One region of the Streptomyces sp. NPDC005151 genome, then DNA from elsewhere that is predicted to be linked to it. Evidence: predicted binding sites of a transcription regulator. Region 1 holds the regulator's gene; each other region holds the start of a gene.
What was found. The regulator HrcA, encoded in region 1, represses chaperone genes, less so after heat shock. The targets are predictions, from matches to a motif close to TTNGCACTCNGNNNNNCNGAGTGCNAA.

Region 1 (4,279 bases):
GTGGACTGAGGGGCACGGGGGATAGGGGTGCGCCTGCGGCGGGCCTGTTCCCCTGCCCGCCCCTTTCCCGGAACCGGAGGCTCCACCCTCGGGCCCCCGGAACCTTGGGCCCCCGGAACCTTGGGCCCCCGGAACCTTGGGCCCCCGGAACCTTGGGCCCCCGGAACCTTGGGCCCCCGGAACCTCGGGCCCCCGGAACCTCGGGCCCCCGGAACCTCGGGCCCCCGGAACCCCGGGCCCCCGGAACCCCGGGCCCCCGGGCCCCCGGCCCCTGGACATCGGTCGCCGGACGGGCTGAACGGCGAAACTAGTGCCGTGACCGGCAAAGCCTGCCGGGAGGGTCACTAGGCCGGCGCCGTCACGAAGTCGATCAGGTGTTCAACCGAGCCCAGCAGCGCCGGCTCCAGATCCTTGTACGAGCGGACCGTCGACAGGATGCGCTGCCACGCCGCGCCCGTGTTCTCCGGCCAGCCCAGTGACCGGCACACGCCCGTCTTCCAGTCCAGGCCGCGGGGCACCACCGGCCAGGAGCCGATGCCCACCGACGCCGGCTTCACCGCCTCCCAGATGTCGATGTACGGGTGGCCCACCACCAGCACGTTCGTGTCGGTGACCTCGGCCGCGATTCTCGACTCCTTGGAGCCGGGAACCAGGTGGTCGACCAGGACGCCCAGTCGCGCATCCGGGCCGGGGGCGAACGAGCGGACGATGGACGGGAGGTCGTCGACGCCTTCCAGGTACTCCACCACCACACCCTCGATGCGCAGGTCGTCGCCCCAGACCCGTTCGACCAACTCCGCGTCGTGCCGGCCCTCCACGTAGATCCGGCCCGCCCGCGCCACCCGGGCCCGCGCCCCGGGGACCGCCACGGAACCGGAGGCCGTGCGGGCGGGGCGGGCCGGGCCGGTCGCCGAGGGGCGTACGAGAGTGATGACGCGGCCCTCCAGGAGGAAGCCGCGCGGTTCCATCGGGAACACCCGGTGCTTGCCGAAACGGTCCTCCAGCGTCACCGTCGGGCCCTGCGCCGTCTTCTCGCAGCGGATCACCGCACCGCAGAAGCCGGTGGAGACCTCCTCCACGACCAGATCGGGCTCGGCGGGGACCTCGGGGACGGGAGCGGACTTCTTCCAGGGCGGGGTCAGGTCCGGGTGGTAGCTGCGCATCGGACGACGATAGGACGGGAACCGGTCACGACACGCCGAAGGCGGCGGACAGCCGGTCACGTTGTGCCCGTACGAACGCCGCGTCCACGACGGCCCCGTGCCCCGGTACATACACCGCGTCCTCGCCGCCCAGCGCCAGCAGCCGGTCCAGCGCGGCCGGCCAGCGCGACGGGATCGCGTCCGGGCCCGCCTGCGGTTCGCCCGATTCCTCGACCAGGTCGCCGCAGAGGACCACGGCCGGGGAGCCGGGCACGAGGGCGACGAGGTCGTGGCCGCTGTGGGCGGGGCCCACGTTCGCCAGCAGCACCTGACGGCCGCCGCCCAGGTCGAGCGTCCATTCGCCGCACACCTGGTGGTGCGGCGCCACCAGGACGTCCGCCGCCTGCGCCGCGTCCTCCTCGGACACCCCGTGGCGTACCGCGTCGGCGTACAGCTCGTCCGCACTGCCGGTGAGGAGAGCGGCCGTACCGATCGCGCCGTACACCTCCGCCCCGGCGAATGCCGCGGTGCCGAGCACATGGTCGAAATGAGGGTGACTGAGTGCGATATGCGTCACCCTCCGGCCGGTCATGCCCTGCACCTGGGTCCGTATCTCCACACCTTCGCGCAGCGTCGATCCTGTGTCGAAGAGCAGGGCCGCCTCCGCTCCGACCACCAGTGCGACCGTGGCATCCCACCCGGGGAGCCTCCGACGGCCCACACCGTTGCCCAGTCGCTCCCAGCCGAACTCTTCCCAAGACGCGTTCATGCGGCGACGCTATCGGCAACGACCTGCACAGTGTCGGGGTAGCGTGGCCGGTCGCCCTTGCTTGGGCCCCACCCGACCGCCGTACACTGGCGGGGGATCGCTGGCACTCGTACGCATCGAGTGCCAGGAATCACCGGAGATCGACCAGAACCACCGAGGAAACACAGCTGGAGGTGTGCGCCATGCTCAGCGAACGCAGACTCGAAGTGCTGCGCGCCATCGTCCAGGACTATGTCGGCACCGAGGAGCCCGTCGGCTCCAAGGCGCTCACCGAGCGGCACAAGCTGGGGGTCTCCCCGGCCACTGTCCGCAACGACATGGCTGTGCTGGAGGACGAGGGTTTCATCGCCCAGCCCCACACCAGCGCGGGTCGCATCCCGACGGACAAGGGCTACCGGCTCTTCGTCGACAAGCTCGCAGGGGTCAAGCCCCTGTCGTCGCCGGAGCGCAGGGCCATCCAGAACTTCCTCGACGGCGCGGTCGACCTCGACGATGTCGTGGGCCGCACCGTACGGCTGCTCGCGCAGTTGACCCGGCAGGTCGCCGTCGTGCAGTACCCCTCGCTGACCCGGTCCACGGTTCGGCATGTGGAACTGCTGTCGCTGGCGCCCGCCCGGCTGATGCTCGTGCTGATCACGGACACCGGCCGGGTCGAACAGCGCATGATCGACTGTCCCGCGCCGTTCGGTGAGACCTCTCTCGCCGATCTGCGGGCCCGGCTCAACAGCCGGGTCGTGGGACGCCGGTTCTCGGACGTCCCGCAGCTGGTGCAGGACCTGCCGGAATCCTTCGAGAGCGAGGACCGGGGAACCGTGTCCACCGTGCTCTCCACCCTGCTCGAAACCCTCGTCGAGGAGACGGAGGAGCGGCTGATGATCGGCGGCACCTCCAACCTCACCCGCTTCGGGCATGACTTCCCTCTGATGATCCGGCCGGTGCTGGAGGCACTGGAGGAGCAGGTCGTGCTGCTGAAGCTGCTCGGCGAGGCCAAGGACTCGGGCATGACCGTACGTATCGGGCACGAGAACGCCCACGAGGGACTCAACTCCACGTCCGTCGTCGCGGTCGGCTACGGTTCGGGCGACGAGGCAGTCGCCAAACTCGGCGTGGTCGGACCGACCCGCATGGACTACCCCGGAACGATGGGAGCGGTACGCGCAGTGGCACGTTACGTCGGACAGATCCTGGCGGAGTCGTAAGTGGCCACGGACTACTACGCCGTTCTCGGCGTGCGCCGCGACGCATCTCAGGACGAGATCAAGAAGGCCTTCCGGCGGCTCGCACGCGAGCTGCATCCGGATGTCAACCCCGATCCGAAGACCCAGGAGCGGTTCAAGGAGATCAACGCCGCCTACGAGGTGTTGTCGGACCCGCAGAAGAAGCAGGTCTACGACCTCGGCGGCGACCCGCTGTCCGCCTCCGGCGGCGGTGGCGCGGGCGGATTCGGACAGGGTGGCTTCGGCAACTTCTCCGACATCATGGACGCGTTCTTCGGCACGGCGTCGCAGCGCGGACCGCGGTCGCGCACCCGGCGCGGCCAGGACGCGATGATCCGGCTGGAGATCGATCTCGCCGAGGCGGCGTTCGGCACCACCAAGGACATCCAGGTCGACACGGCCGTCGTCTGTACGACCTGCAACGGCGAGGGCGCCGCACCCGGCACCTCCGCCCAGACCTGTGACATGTGCCGCGGCCGCGGCGAGGTCTCCCAGGTCACCCGGTCGTTCCTCGGCCAGGTCATGACCTCGCGGCCCTGCCCGCAGTGCCAGGGCTTCGGCACGGTCGTGCCGACCCCGTGCCCGGAGTGCGCCGGTGACGGCCGCATCCGTTCGCGGCGCACGCTCACCGTGAAGATCCCCGCCGGTGTCGACAACGGCACCCGCATCCAGCTCGCGGGCGAGGGCGAGGTCGGCCCCGGCGGCGGCCCGGCCGGCGACCTGTACGTCGAGATCCATGAGCTGCCGCACGCGGTGTTCCAGCGACGCGGCGACGATCTGCACTGCACGGTCACCATCCCCATGACGGCGGGCGCGCTCGGCACCAAGGTGCCGCTGGAGACGCTCGACGGCCTGGAGGAGGTCGACATCCGGCCGGGCACCCAGTCCGGCCAGTCGGTCCCGCTGCACGGCCGCGGCATCACGCATCTGCGCGGCGGCGGGCGCGGCGATCTGATCGTGCACGTCGAGGTGATGACCCCGTCGAAGCTGGACCCGGAGCAGGAGCGACTGCTGCGGGAGCTGGCGAAGCTGCGTGGCGAGGAGCGGCCCACCGGTCAGTTCCAGCCAGGGCAACAGGGACTCTTCTCCCGCCTGAAGGATGCGTTCAACGGCCGCTGAGGACCGTCCGCACCCCGCTGTTCCCTTGCGCC
Region 2 (4,279 bases), on a different contig from region 1:
GCATCAGTGCGCAGAGGGCGGTGGGTCGGGTTCAGCACAGGGTCACCGCCAGCCGGGCCGAGATCCCCGCGCCGGCCAGCGACGCGGCCGTGCTCCGTGGCACGGACAGTACGACCAGCGCGCCGCCCGCCGCAGGACCTCCCGCGGGATCCTCGGCCCAGCCGTCGGCCGGCGCCCGCGGCACCGCCGCCACCCGGGCCCCCTTCGCCACCACCCTGGCATCGGCCCCGGCGCCCTCTGCCGCGATCACATCGACGCGGTCGCCGGGGCGCAGCAGCCGGACGGTTGCCGCATCCGCGATCCGGACCGGTGCCGACACCAGCGGAACCGGCCGTCGCTTCACTCCCGGCCCGGCACCTGCCGCGCCCCCGGCACCGCCCGGCGCCTCACCGCCGCCCAATCCCGCGGCGGCCAGCGCCGCAGCCGTCAGCGCCAGCCCGGCCGCCATCGCGCGACGCTGCCGCCACATCGCACGCCGCAGCCGACGCCCCCCGCCCCCGCGCACCCGTAACGGCGCGAACGAGGGCACCCCGCAGGGCGCGGGCGCCGACACCGGCGGACCCGGGACGGACGGGCGTACATGAGACGAGGAAGAGGTCACAGAAGCGGGCGGGAACATGGCCAACACCACCAGTCGTGAGGAGCGCGGAGTCCGGACGAACGCCGACGCCCTTCACTCTCCGCCTTCCGCGAGATTCCCGCTGAGCCCTGTGGACAGCCCCCGCGATGTGGACAACTCCGTCACCCACCCGCCATCGGGGCACCCTCCTACGGCAGTTCGAGCCCCGTCTCGATCCCGTCCAGCGCATGCGCACAGGGACAGTGGCGATCCCCCTCCGCGGGCAGCGCGGTCACCGCGTCGAAGAGCACCGACCGCAGCCGGTCCACATTGGCGGCGAACACCTTCAGCACCTCCCCGTGGGAGACGCCCTCGCCTGCCTCGGCACCCGCGTCCAGGTCCGTCACCAGCGTCATCGTCGTGTAGCAGAGCCCCAGTTCGCGGGCGAGCACGGCCTCCGGATGCCCGGTCATCCCGACCACGGACCAGCCCATCGCCGCGTGCCAGCGCGATTCGGCCCGGGTCGAGAAACGCGGCCCCTCGACGACGACGAGCGTGCCGCCGTCCACCGGCTCCCAGCCCCTGCCGCGGGCCGACGCCAGCGCGACCTTGCGCCCCTGGGGACAGTACGGGTCGGCGAAGCCCAGATGCACCACGTTCGACGCCACCCCGTCCGCCCGGGTCTCCCCGTCGTAATACGTCTGCGTGCGGGCCTTGGTGCGGTCCACCATCTGGTCCGGTACGAGCAGCGTCCCCGGTCCGTACTCCGGGCGCAGCCCGCCGACCGCGCACGGGCCGAGCACCTGACGTACGCCGACGGACCGCAGCGCCCACAGGTTGGCGCGGTAGTTGATCCGGTGCGGCGGCACATGGTGGCCGCGTCCGTGGCGGGGGAGGAAGGCGACCCGGCGGCCGCCGATCTCGCCGAGGAAGAGGGAATCGCTCGGCTGTCCGTACGGGGTGTCCACGCGAACCTCGGTGACGTCCTCCAGGAAGGAGTACAGGCCCGAGCCGCCGATGACACCGATCTCTGCGTTCACCATGCGATCACACTAGCGGGGGCGGGAAACGCCGAGGACCCCGCCGAACGGATCGGCGGGGTCCTCGGTGAAGCGTGGTGCGTACCTCGGCTCAGGCAGCCGACGTACCGCTCGACGACGACGCGGAGGACGACGACGAGGAGGAGGACGAGGAAGCGGAGGACGAGGAAGCGGACGACTTCGCGTCCGACCCCGTCGAGGAAGTCGATGAAGCGGAACCGGATGCCTTCGCGGACGCCGACGCCGGCGCGCTGCTCGACGAAGAGCCGCGGCTGTCGTTCCGGTAGAAACCGGAACCCTTGAAGACAATGCCGACCGCCGAGAACACCTTCTTCAGACGTCCTTCGCAGTTCGGGCACACGGTCAGAGCGTCATCGGTAAACTTCTGCACCGCCTCGAGGCCCTCGCCACATTCGGTGCACTGGTACTGATAGGTCGGCACTTGTCTTCCTCCTGGCACTCTCACTCGATGAGTGCTAACAATCCTCAATGGTAGCTGCTACGGGCCGCTGTTTGCAGTAACGCCTGTCACCTGCCTGAAGGGCAGCGGTCAGGGCTTGGCCGTCGTGAGGGCCGCTGGCCTGAGCGAAAAGCTGCCACATATGTGGCGGAGGAGTCACACTGACGTATTCCGCTGAGCGAGCGAGCGCATGAATCGTCACTTTCTGGCCGCGACAGGATCGCGGTGAACCGAGCCGCGTGCGGCCATGATGGTCGCGCGGGCCGGTGTCAGCCGCGAACGCAGCGTCACCAGGGTCACGAGTGCCAGCACGGTCCCCACCAGCGGCACCACGAAGCCGGTGCTCGCGCCGTGGGCGTCCGCGAGCCGTCCGGCGAAGGTCACCCCAGCCGCCTGGCCGAGCGCGATCGAGCCCGTCAGCCAGGTGAACGCCTCGGTCCGCGCGGACGCCGGGACCAGCGTCTCGACCAGCGTGTATCCGCTGATCAGCGCGGGTGCGATGGAGAGCCCGACGAGCAGCCCGAGCCCGGCCAGCAGCGGCACGGAGTGCACCGCCCACAGCCCCGAGGCGGTCAGCGTCAGCGCCGCGTACCCGGCGATCAGCCTGCGCCGCGGCCCGCTCTTCCAGGCGATGGCGCCGCAGGCGATCCCGGCCAGCATGTTGCCGGCCGCGAAGATCCCGTACAGCAGGCCGTTCGCGCCGGGCCGGCCGATCTCCTCGGCGAACGCGGTCAGCGAGACCTGCATGCCGCCGAAGACCGATCCGATCCCGAGGAAGGCCACCGCGAGCACCCGTACGCCCGGCACGGACAGAGCGGAGACGCGCTGTCCGGAGGCGCCGGCCGCGGCGGCGCGGACCGCGGGCTGGGTGCGGTGCTGCGCCGCGAAGAACAGCCCGCCCGCCAGCGTCAGCGCGGCTTCCGTGATCAGCCCGGCCGCCGGGTGCACGCCGGTGCACAGCGCGGTGGCGAGGACCGGCCCGATGACGAAGGTGAACTCGTCCGTCACCGACTCGAAGGCGGCGGCGGTCGACATCAGCGGCGAGGCCTTCCGGCCCGGCGCCGCGCCCAGCAGGGCCGCCCAGCGGGCCCGCACCATGGGCCCGACCTGGGGGATGGACGCACCCGTCGGAACGGCGGCCAGGAACAGCAGCCACAGCGGCGCGTCCGCCAGGGCGAGTGCGGTCAGTGCCGATACGGACGCCACGTGCACGAGGACGCCCGGCAGCAGTACGGCGCGCTGGCCGATGCGGTCGGCGAGCTTGCCGCTCTGGGGTGCGAACAGCGCCATGGAGACGCCGGTGACAGCGGCGACGGCACCCGCGCTGCCGTACGAACCGGTGGTGTGCTGGATCAGCAGCACGATGCCAATGGTCAGCATGGCGAAGGGTTGCCGTGCCGCGAAGCCCGGCAGGAGGAAGGTCCACGCACCCGGGGTGCGCAGCAGCTGCTGGTAACCGGGGCGGTCGGAGACCGTGGACGCCACGGTCCATGCCTTTCTGCCGCCTGGTAGCGGTGCCCCCGCCGGTCCGCACCTGCTGGGTGCCGGTCCCGTACGGGGGCTGCCGAGAGCTGTCTTCTTCGCGCGGAACTGCGGTAGATGCCGGGCGCTCGCTGCAGAGGCGGAGGACGCCACGACCGCCATACGGTCGCGCCAGCTCTGCATCAGGCAGAGTTGGTCGATCAGGTTTCCTTCATACTACAGGCAGGATTGCTCGTCTGCCTGCGATTGTGCGCAGACTCCTGGTCGTGCGCTTCGGATGGTCAGTGATGGGCCCTCGCGCCGCTGCTGGTCCCTCTGCTGCCCCCGTCGGTCCCCAGCCAGCTGGCCAGCTTGCCGCCCTCGCCGACTGCCCGCAGCCGCGACTCCGCCGCGTCGCGTACCGGATCGGTCGCGACGACCAGCAGTTCGTCCCCGCGCCGCAGCACCGTCGACGGCGCGGGGACGAAGCTCTTGTCCTCCCGTACGACCAGGGTGACCGCGGCGCCGGCGGGCAGTCGCAGTTCGGCGACCTCCACGCCGTGCATCTTCGACTTCGCGGGGATCGCCACCGACAGCAGATGACCGCGCAGCCGTTCCAGCGGCGCCGACTCGATGCCCAGGTCGGCGGCCTCGGACGGGTCCTCGGCGATCTTGAGGGCCTTCGCCACCCAGGGCAGCGTCGGTCCCTGGATCAGGGTGTATACGACGACGAGCACGAAGACGATGTTGAAGACCCGG
Region 3 (4,279 bases), on a different contig from region 1:
GTCGCGCCGGTTCTTCCACGAGATCGCTGTCGGGGGCAACCTCGAAGCCATCGACGAGGTGTTCGCGCCCGACTACATCGACCACGACGTCGCGAAGGGACAGGACACGGTGATCGGGTCCGGCTCCCTGAAGAACGAAGTGATCGGATGGCGCGCGGCCTTCGACTTCACCTTCAGCCTGGACCGGCAGGTCTGCGAGGGTGACGACGTCGTGACGCTGTGGACCTGGACCGGCACCCACGAGGGCGACTTCATGGGGATCGCCCCCACGGGCAGGCAGTGCACCATGACGGGCACCACGATCTTCCGGTTCAAGGACGGCAGGATCCAGGAAGGCTGGTGGCACGAGGATCTCCTCGGCCTGATGCGCCAGCTCGGCGCGCTCGACTGATCCAACGGCAAAGGACAGCCGAAGGCCCCCGTTCCCCTCGCTGAACAGCGGGAACGGGGGCCTTTTGCGGCGGTGAGCCGAGGTGGCAGCGCGTCAGTGCGAGTGACCGTGGCCGCCGTGACCGGCTTCGGCCTCTTCCTCGGCCGGCTTCTCGACGACCAGGGTCTCGGTCGTCAGCAGCAGCGACGCGATGGACGCGGCGTTCTCCAGCGCGGAGCGGGTGACCTTGACCGGGTCGATGACGCCGGCCTTCACCAGGTCGCCGTACTCGCCCGTCGCGGCGTTGAAGCCCTGGCCCTTGTCGAGCTCGGCGACCTTCGAGGTGATGACGTAGCCCTCGAGGCCGGCGTTCTCGGCGATCCAGCGCAGCGGCTCGACCGCGGCGCGGCGCACGACCGCGACACCGGTGGCCTCGTCGCCGGTCTTGTCGAGGTTGCCCTCGAGGACCTTGACGGCGTGGACCAGAGCGGAGCCACCACCGGAGACGATGCCCTCCTCGACCGCGGCGCGGGTCGCGGAGATGGCGTCCTCCAGACGGTGCTTCTTCTCCTTGAGCTCCACCTCGGTGGCGGCACCGACACGGATTACGCACACGCCGCCGGCCAGCTTCGCGAGGCGCTCCTGGAGCTTCTCGCGGTCCCAGTCGGAGTCGGTGGCGTCGATCTCGGCCTTGATCTGGTTGACCCGGCCCTTGACGTCGCCGGGCTCGCCGCCGCCGTCCACGATGGTCGTGTCGTCCTTGGAGACGGTGACACGGCGGGCGGTGCCCAGCACGTCCAGGCCGGCCTGGTCGAGCTTGAGGCCGACCTCCTCGGCGATGACGGTCGCACCGGTGAGGGTGGCGATGTCGCCGAGCATGGCCTTGCGGCGGTCACCGAAGCCCGGGGCCTTCACCGCGACGGCGTTGAAGGTGCCACGGATCTTGTTGACGACCAGGGTCGACAGGGCCTCGCCCTCGACGTCCTCGGCGATGATCAGCAGCGGCTTGGAGGCACCGGCCTGGATGACCTTCTCCAGCAACGGGAGCAGCTCCTGGATCGAGCCGATCTTGCCCTGGTGGATCAGGATGTACGGGTCGTCGAGGACGGCCTCCATACGCTCCTGGTCGGTCACCATGTACGGGGACAGGTAACCCTTGTCGAAGGCCATGCCCTCGGTGAACTCGAGGTCCAGACCGAAGGTGTTGGACTCCTCGACGGTGATGACACCGTCCTTGCCGACCTTGTCCATCGCGTCCGCGATGAGCTCGCCGACCTGCGAGTCCTGCGCGGAGAGCGCGGCCACGGCGGCAATGTCGGACTTGTCGTCGATCGGGCGGGCGGTCGCGAGGAGCTCCTCGGACACAGCCTTGACCGCGGCGTCGATGCCCTTCTTCAGGGCGGCCGGGGAAGCACCCGCGGCAACGTTGCGCAGGCCCTCGCGGACGAGCGCCTGGGCGAGCACGGTGGCGGTGGTGGTGCCGTCACCCGCTACGTCGTTGGTCTTGGTCGCCACCTCCTTCACCAGCTGGGCACCGAGGTTCTCGTACGGGTCGTCGAGCTCGACCTCGCGCGCGATGGTGACACCGTCGTTGGTGATGGTGGGAGCGCCGAACTTCTTGTCGATGACGACGTTGCGGCCCTTGGGGCCGATCGTCACCTTGACCGTGTCGGCAAGCTTGTTGACGCCGCGCTCAAGGGCGCGACGGGCGTCCTCGTCGAACTTCAGAATCTTCGCCATGGGAGCTGAACTGTCCTCTCGAACGAACTGCGCCCCCGACCGCCCGGCTTGTCATCTCGCAGGGGGCCAGGGGCGCAGAACGGAAGCAAACGTGTGTGAATTACTTCTCGATGATCGCGAGCACGTCGCGAGCCGAGAGGACGAGGTACTCCTCGCCGTTGTACTTCACCTCGGTGCCGCCGTACTTGCTGTAGAGCACGATGTCACCGGTGTTGACGTCGAGCGGCAGACGCTCGCCGTTCTCGAAGCGACCCGGGCCCACGGCCAGGACGACGCCCTCCTGGGGCTTCTCCTTGGCAGTGTCCGGGATGACCAGGCCAGAGGCCGTGGTCTGCTCGGCGTCGAGCGGCTGGACCACAATGCGGTCCTCAAGCGGCTTGATGGCAACCTTGGAGCTGGTGGTCGTCACGATCCGGCCTCCCCCTTCGGAGATCTCGGGGTTAACTGCGAGGTTAACTGTCTTGGGGTGGCGACCAGGTGGATCCGTCGTCGCGGGTGCCGGACCTGCCAGTCGCACAGTACTGCTGGCACTCTCCAGTGGTGAGTGCCAGACCCGAGACTATGACCGCGATTAGCACTCGGTCAAGCGGAGTGCCAATTCAGTCCGGTCGTGGCGTCGCAGCACAGGACGGCCTCGATCAGGACAACGTACGGGGAACGCAGGGACGGACCGCTCCGTTCCGTACGACGCTGGGGAGATGCCGGAAGTCACGCCTCTGCGTCAGCGCCCTGTCGGCGGGGCAGGTCTCGACATCGCGCTCGGTCTGCTGCTGGTTGCCCTGGAGGTGGTGGTCTGCGCGATCGCCACGTTCCGGATAGGCATGGCGGGCTGGGCCGACTCCTACGACGGCACGCCCGAGGCGGCCGAACCGCCGCCGATGGACTGGGGGCCCGTGATCACGTTCGGGGTGATCACGCTGGTGGTCGTCGCGATCACCGTCGCACTGCTGCGCACGAACCGGCCCTGGGCGGGTTCGATCCAGGTCTGCGTCGCGCTCGTGCTGTGCATCGTGACGGTGCAGATCGGGCAGTCCGACTACCGCCGCTCGCACCCCGCGCCGGCATCCACTCCGTCGGACGGTCCCGGCCGGTCCGGCCACCAGTGCCTCAGCGGCGGAGACAACCACGAGTGCCGGGACTCCGGCAGCTGACCCGGCCGGCCGCAGGAGACGACGTCCATCGGCCCCGCCGCCCCGTGATCACCCCGCACGCCCGCCCGCCGCTCCGACTCCGCCCCTGCCTCCGGCCCCGGCGTCCGGTGCGGCCGGCTCACCTTCTGCGCGGCCTTCCGGCCCAGCCGTTCGATCGGGTCGACCGACTGCGCGCACCCGGCGGTGGCGGTCAGGAGCGCACCGGTTGCCAGCAGTCCGGCGAGCAGCCGGTGCGCCCTTCTCATACGTAGTCCTCCAGCCGGGCCACGGCGTACCCCTTGTCCGTGATGGTCCTCATGACCGCGCGGACCAGGTCGGCCATGGAGCCGCCCCAGTCCTTACGGCCCCTGAAGTGCGTGAGGATGATGTCGCCCGGGTGCAGATCGCCGTCCCGCTCACGCCACTCCATGTGGTCGGGGAACGCCTCCTCGGCCCAGAGGGGCACAGCCTTGATGCCGCAGGACTTCGCGATGCGCAGCGTGTCCCCGTTGTAGGTGCCGTACGGCGGGCGGAAGAGGGTGGGCCGCCTGCCGAACTCCTTCTCGATGATGTCCTGCTGGCCGCAGATCTCGCTCTTCTGCCGGCTGTGGGAAAGTCCGCGCAGGTAGGGGTGGTTGAGCGTGTGATTGTTGAGCGTGACGCCCCGGTGCTGCATCTCCCTGAAGTAGCCGTAGTCGTTGCGGACCAGGTAGTCGCTGAGGAATGCGCTGTACGGGATGTCGAGTTCGGTCATCATCCGCAGCAGCTCGGGGTCCTTGTGGTCGCCGTCGTCCATCGTCAGGAAGACAATGCGTTCCTTGGTGGGGACGGTGGTGAAGACGGGTGGCAGCGAGTCGTCGCCGCCCTCGACCTCGAACCCCTTGCGGGTGGTGAGGCGCGGCTTCTCGGCGGGCGGCGCGGGAGGGGCCAGCGGCGTGGCGGCCAGCCCCCATTTCCTGGCTGCCGCCGCGCGTACGGCCTGCGTCCGCTGGGCAGAGCCGCCCGGATGTCCGGTGACGGGCCCGCCGCCGGATTCGGA

Region 2: ACWD6R_RS22860 (FmdB family zinc ribbon protein) is a predicted target of HrcA. The motif match lies at 2,053-2,079, and genes of this name have one in related genera.
Region 3: groES (co-chaperone GroES) is a predicted target of HrcA. The motif match lies at 2,682-2,708, and genes of this name have one in related genera.

The regions. Positions count from the first base shown of each region.
Region 1 covers NZ_JBSFYR010000047.1:38,984-43,262, forward strand. Annotated here, with positions in the region: gene hemW (radical SAM family heme chaperone HemW) at 1-9, shown strand, start outside; gene ACWD6R_RS23815 (DUF3097 domain-containing protein) at 345-1,163, opposite strand; gene ACWD6R_RS23820 (MBL fold metallo-hydrolase) at 1,189-1,911, opposite strand; gene hrcA (heat-inducible transcriptional repressor HrcA) at 2,094-3,110, shown strand; gene dnaJ (molecular chaperone DnaJ) at 3,111-4,247, shown strand.
Region 2 covers NZ_JBSFYR010000044.1:10,274-14,552, reverse strand. Annotated here, with positions in the region: gene ACWD6R_RS22870 (hypothetical protein) at 32-619, opposite strand; gene ACWD6R_RS22865 (S-methyl-5'-thioadenosine phosphorylase) at 769-1,602, opposite strand; gene ACWD6R_RS22860 (FmdB family zinc ribbon protein) at 1,691-2,041, opposite strand; gene ACWD6R_RS22855 (MFS transporter) at 2,258-3,544, opposite strand; gene ACWD6R_RS22850 (potassium/proton antiporter) at 3,823-4,279, opposite strand, start outside.
Region 3 covers NZ_JBSFYR010000008.1:121,353-125,631, reverse strand. Annotated here, with positions in the region: gene ACWD6R_RS07320 (ester cyclase) at 1-391, shown strand, start outside; gene groL (chaperonin GroEL) at 485-2,110, opposite strand; gene groES (co-chaperone GroES) at 2,211-2,519, opposite strand; gene ACWD6R_RS07305 (DUF6234 family protein) at 2,809-3,261, shown strand; gene ACWD6R_RS07300 (polysaccharide deacetylase family protein) at 3,503-4,279, opposite strand, start outside.